2 regions of the Peribacillus sp. TH16 genome follow, and region 1 is predicted to be linked to the other one. Evidence: predicted binding sites of a transcription regulator. Region 1 holds the regulator's gene; the other holds the start of a gene.
The links. Region 1 encodes Rex, which represses fermentation and respiration genes when NADH is low (regulators of the CRP and FNR family bind a similar motif). Its sites were predicted from a motif close to TTGTGAAATATTTCACAA; they were not measured.
Positions count from the first base shown of each region.

Region 2: the regulator Rex is predicted to act here: its motif matches at 1,651-1,668, upstream of qoxA (cytochrome aa3 quinol oxidase subunit II).

Region 1 covers NZ_JAEKEM010000011.1:216,299-219,471, reverse strand. Annotated here, with positions in the region: gene groES (co-chaperone GroES) at 1-128, opposite strand, end outside; gene JFV29_RS29700 (CPBP family intramembrane glutamic endopeptidase) at 466-1,191, shown strand; gene JFV29_RS29695 (YdiK family protein) at 1,188-1,403, shown strand; gene JFV29_RS29690 (redox-sensing transcriptional repressor Rex) at 1,431-2,090, opposite strand; gene moaC (cyclic pyranopterin monophosphate synthase MoaC) at 2,125-2,634, opposite strand; gene JFV29_RS29680 (ABC-F family ATP-binding cassette domain-containing protein) at 2,765-3,173, shown strand, end outside.
Region 2 covers NZ_JAEKEM010000002.1:2,232,754-2,235,926, reverse strand. Annotated here, with positions in the region: gene JFV29_RS10745 (hypothetical protein) at 1-82, shown strand, start outside; gene JFV29_RS30330 (hypothetical protein) at 158-313, opposite strand; gene JFV29_RS10735 (hypothetical protein) at 342-581, opposite strand; gene qoxA (cytochrome aa3 quinol oxidase subunit II) at 1,788-2,717, shown strand; gene qoxB (cytochrome aa3 quinol oxidase subunit I) at 2,791-3,173, shown strand, end outside.

The sequences.
Region 1 (3,173 bases):
CCAACTGCTACGACCTTACCTTCTTGTGGCTTTTCTTTTGCAGTATCAGGAAGAACAATACCGCTTGCCGTTTTTTCTTCAGATTGAACTAGTTCAATAATAACGCGATCACCTAATGGTTTTAACAAGTGAAACAACCTCCTCATATTCTCTTGATAATTTGCTTTGTGATTATTAGCACTCTTCATCATCGAGTGCTAACACATTTATAATATTAAATAAACCGAGCCTTTTTTGCAAGTATCTTATCGAAAATTTTTTATTAATTTCTGATAAATTCCGGGTATACTACTTTAGGATAATGTTTCTTTTAACAAAGGAGATGAAATGTTCTCTTATGCGTACGTTTAAGTGGAGTTATGTCTCATTATTTGATACCATTTTGGAGTATACGTTTAGAGATTGTCCCCATGTCAGGACCGTTATAAGAGAAATGGCGGACTAAAATAAAAGGAGTTTTCATTTTTGAAAAAAGAATATTGGTTCGTCATCATCACTTACATAGCCATGCAATTATCCAGTATTGTTGGGATGCCTATTTTCATGCTGATTGGATCTTTAAGCGAAATGCCTGCTGATGAACTCAAAGTTAAAGCAGCAGCATACTGGATTGTATTCAGCTTTCTCGCAGCTCTAACACTGATTTTAATTTTGATGAGAAAAGATATGAGGGAAAGGATAGACACACGTAATCAAGCTTCAATCCCTACGTCTATATTGTGGGCGATAGCAGGTGTATTTCTGGCACTTATTGCTCAAAGCCTAGCTGGAAGCATTGAACAAATGCTCGGGGTGAAGTCTGAATCTGAAAATACGCAGAATCTTATTTCACTCATATATGAAGTCCCAATGGTCATTTTCGTGACTTCAGTAATTGGACCTATTTTGGAAGAAATCCTTTTCCGGAAAATCATTTTCGGATCACTTAATAAACGCTTTAATTTCTTTATTTCTGCTTTAATTAGCTCAGTTATTTTCGGCTTGGCGCATGGTGAACTCGAACATCTTCTTTTATATTCAGCAATGGGCTTCACCTTTGCATTTCTTTATGCGCAAACCGGTCGTATCCTTGTGTCGATGGTGGCACATATTGCAATGAATACCCTTGTTATCATCCTTCAAGTGTTTTATAGAGATGATATTGAGAAGATGCTAGATACTGCACAGGCCTTTATCGGAGGTTTATTATGAAACGTCGTCAATCACCACTATTTATCGGTATCATCTATGCAGGCTTAGGGGCTCTTTTTACGGCTATCGCAATCCAAACCGTCAATTCAACAGGATGGGGAATCTTTGCCTACATACTCGTACTTATTGCAACTCTTGACTTTGGGTCAGGGTTACGTATGATCATGATGCACTTTAAAATTAAATCCGCAAACAATAAGAAGAAAAAATAAAAAACGCTGCGAAGACGCAGCGTTTTTTTATTCCTCTAATGCAACTTCTTCTACCACAGGATAATGCTTTAAAAAGTAGATGAGGGACTGAAGCTCTACAGCCAGGTCAATGTGGTGAACTCTTATGGACGGCGGTACAGTCAGCCGAGCAGGAGTGAAATTCAATATTCCTTTTATATCAGCTTTAACTAAACGATCGGTTATCGTTTGAGCCACTTGGGCAGGTACTGTCAAAATAGCTGCTGTAATATTATTTTCCTGCAAAAGCGTATCTATTTGGTCCATATGATAGATTGGCACATCAGCTATTCGCTTTCCAACCTTATCTTCAGAAACTTCAAATGCCATTTCAATTTTTGTATTATTATTTTTCAAAAAATTGTAATTTAAAAAAGCGGTCCCTAAATTCCCTACTCCAATTAAAGCGACTTTTGTCAATTCATCTTGATCTAGTGTTTTTCTGAAGAAGGATAGTAAATAATTTACATTATAGCCGTAGCCCTTTTTTCCAAGCGCGCCAAAGTAGGAAAAATCACGGCGAATTGTAGCCGAATCAACTTTTACAGCTTCGCTAAGCTCTGCCGAGGATACTCTTTGTTTACCTGAGGAATGTAAGTTCTTTAAAAATCGATAATATAAGGGCAACCTTTTGGCCGTTGCCTGCGGTATCTTTGGGTCATGGTTCATCGTTCTTCCCCGCCTTCACACATGCTTTTCAAACTTATTCTTCTTTATCTGTTTGATTCAACTGTCTTTTGTAATCGCTACTAGACACCCCACCTGTTTTCTCCACTAAAAATGTAGGCCCGATTACCATTCCTTTATCAATAGCCTTACACATATCGTAGACAGTTAAAGCGGTCACAGATGCAGCTGTTAACGCTTCCATTTCAACACCTGTACTCCCTTTTGTCTTGGCTTCTGTTTCTATTTTAAGCCTATAACCTTGTTCTTCTTTTACCCAATCAAAGGCTATATTGACCCCTTGTAGAGAAATAGGGTGACACATCGGGATTATATTGGATGTATTTTTGCTTGCCATGATGCCTGCAACCTGTGCAACTGACAGAACATCACCTTTTTTCATTTTCTGGTTCGTGATTTTTTCATATATTTCATCGTTCAATAAGATACTCGATTGAGCTGTTGCCGTCCGAATGGTTTCAGGCTTCGCACTCACATCAACCATTTTAGCTCTGCCTTGTTCATTAAAATGCGTTAAGTCCCCCATTAATAACCCCTCCTAAATCATACACTATTATTCCACATTATGTAACAGCTTGTTTTTGCTTAGACCTCAGCTGTTGCCGATAATTACTATAATACGTTACACTAACAATAATCAATTGAGGTGAAAATTTATGATTTTATTACAAATCAATCAACTATCCAAATATTACGGAGCTGAACTTATTTTATCAAATATGAAGCTCGAAGTTCAAAATAAAGATCGAATTGCCCTAGTTGGCCGAAACGGCGCTGGAAAATCAACTCTGCTAAAAATCATAGCCGGACAACTTTCCCATGATGGCGGCGAGATCATCAAACCCAAAGGCGTCACTATTGGCTATATGGCACAGGATACAGGTTTAGAATCCGAACTTTCCATTTGGAATGAGATGCAGACTGTATTCAAAGACCTAATAGAGCAAGAGAAAGAACTGCGCCGACTTGAGGCCGAAATGGCCAAACCTGACACTTTTGATAACGAAATACTTTACCAAAAGGTGTTAAATGAATATGACACTTTACAGGTAGCCTTTAAAGAAA
Region 2 (3,173 bases), on a different contig from region 1:
AAGAGTTGTACCGGAAACAACTAAAATCATAAAAATAAATTCAAAAGTTAAAACAAAAAGAAGTACCGAATTCAGTAACTAAAGCAATTAATAGAGGGTAATAAACGTTTGTATAGATGGCCTTCTTCATCAGATTCACAAACATGCATGAACATAACTATTTGTTCGCTACTTGCAGGAATGAAGCTACTATAAGGACTATCATTCCTGTTCTGAAAGAAAGGTCATATATATCAACACCAAGAGCTACGGCTGTAAGAACCATGGAGAATATGAACCCCATTACATGTCTACGTGGAAATAACTGTTTCATACTCAAATTTCCTTTCAGGTAGATGAATCTACATCCGGAATGCTAGTGAAGAATCAGCTGTCGGTACGATAGTGAAGTTGTATTCTGGAACTGGGAACAGAGAGTAGCCCACTCTAGAGAACGTGTATTCAAAGGATCGCTTGAAATATTTCTTGGGTATGGCAGTAGGTTGTACACGATTAAAGCGTAACCAACTAGTAAACAAGTGCTCCAACAATGAAAGCATATTCAATGATCCAAATCCAGTTGATTTAGAATATGTGTACATACAACATGGCTTGGCCATCCACACCAAACTCACTACATTCCTGAATGAAAAGTTCTAACTCTACATTCTGAACTCTGATCTATACCACGAAAAATGGACACTTTAAAAAGGTCCATTTTTCGTGGTTTTTCTATGTGCATATAATAAAAGAAACAAAAGGGATGCAGTTGTCAAAATTGGATATTTAAGTAGTGAGTTTCCTTTATTCGTAGGTGGAGGAATTCCAGAAAAGTGAATGGACTAATGCGCTAGAAGTAACATGTGGAGAAACGGCCTGCCCCCTGGTCACTTTATAAATTTTGAGGTGTGAAAGGATATCCCTTTTTCATGCCCCATTCATATTTACAAAACACAAATAGCCTGCTCCCGCAAAAATAGGAGGACAGGACTAAACAGCAGTTTAGGAAAAGTAATACTGACAGGGCAATAAGTATTGCGAGAAGAAGGAACCTGATTACCAATCATATTTTATTATTGTTCTTAAATAAGATTAACCCGATTATAGAGTACAAGCCCCCATTTTCCTTTCCCCTATTTTAACCAAGCCTATTAGAATGGCTAAATGTGCCACAGCAAATGTCCTAGAAAGGCATTCAAGTAGGCATCATAAAGGATCAAAATGTTCATTTCACACTCTTTGTTTCCTTATATATATTTAAGGGCAAGTGTTGTACGACAAGGGTAATGAAGCAGGGAACACAACATCATATACAATGCCGTTACCGAGTCCATGGTCGAGTGAGAAAAATTCGTTTTTAATCCTGGATACCATCAACATCCAATAACGATTCCATTGATAGCTATCTTCTTAACAGGAGAGGTAATAAAATTCTAAATATTCGGTAATTTAAATCAGGTCTTGAGTAATGTACGAGGAAGAATATAATGTGAAAATTCATTATATTAAAGTAACATTATATGGAAAATAAACCGGGGATACTTGCAAATCCTCACTAATAAGCGAATTCTCCGTAAGTAAGATATTAAACATTTATTATATTTCATTTCATAAAGATTTTCGAACATTTCAGTTCAGTTACCATCTTCTTACTGCTCTTTCATGAACTTTATGTGACAGATGTCACTTTGTATTGTCTTTTTATACACTTGGGATTAATATTGGTATGTCGGGGTTTGTGAACATGGTAACACTTTGTCCGAATAATTACCAATAGGAATTTTATTATGTAAGAAAGGGGTAGTACTATGAAAATAAAATGGGCTTTATTAACTATACTTTTTACTATTGCCACTGTGCTAACCGGTTGCGATAACCCATTAATGGTCTTGGACCCTAAAGGGCCAGTAGCTGCAACACAAGCAGATGTTATTATGATTTCGATATGGACAATGGCCTTTGTCGTTCTTGTCGTTATTGTACTGTATATCTTCATGATAATGAAATATCGTGCTTCCAAACAGCGTGATGATTATGAACCACCTCATATTGAAGGAAGTAAGGTTCTTGAAATAATTTGGGTTGCGATCCCAATTTTAATCGTCGCTTTCCTATCAGTTGTTACTGTTAAAACAACAAATGAAGTTGAGGCAACACCTAAAGGATACCAAGAGCAAGAACCGTTAGTTATTTATGCTTCATCTTCTAACTGGAAGTGGCATTTTAGTTATCCGGAAGAAGATATCGAAACAGTTAACTATCTGTTTTTACCGACTAACCGACCAATTGAATTTAAACTTTATTCATTCGGACCAATCTCTAGTTTCTGGATTCCACAACTTGGAGGACAAAAATACGCGATGTCGGACATGGTTAACACGTTGCACTTAGCAGCTGATGTACCAGGAGAGTATATGGGTCGAAATTCAAACTTCAGTGGTTCAGGTTTTGCTCAGCAAACGTTCAACGTTAATGTACTGTCTGCAAAAGAATACGATAAGTGGGTAGATGAAATTAAAGCTACTGCTAAACCGCTTACTGAGGAAAAATTCAATAAATTATTAGAACCTGGTCATGTGGGACAATCCACTTACACTGGAACTCACTTAGAGTTTTCTCCAGCTCCTGAAGGGGAACATGCTGGTCATGACCACGGATCTTCTGATACTGAAGAAAATGATTCCAAAGATTCACACGAGGAACATTCAGAACACAGCAACATGAATCATGATCACTAAGAATTAATTTCGTTCGATAAAACAACTAGGTTTACAAGATAAGGAATATTTTCCTGAAAGGAGTCACAAAAGTATGGATTACTTTGATCGATTTGCCGTACCTCATCCAAGTCCTGCAATTTATGCATCCATGGTTGCCATTGGCTTAACCATGATTGCGGTTGTTGCCGGAATTACCTATTTTAAAAAATGGGGTTACTTATGGCGTGAGTGGTTAACAACGGTTGACCATAAACGTATTGGTATCATGTACATCTTGTCAGCACTACTTATGCTTTTCCGTGGTGGCGCCGATGCTATCATGATGCGTGCTCAAACGGCTGTGCCTGATAACGGTTTGTTGGATGGACAGCATTATAATGAAATATTTACAACACACGGGGTCGTCATGATCCTGTTCATGGCTATGCCATTTATCATTGGGTTAATGAACATTGTTACACCATTACAAATTGG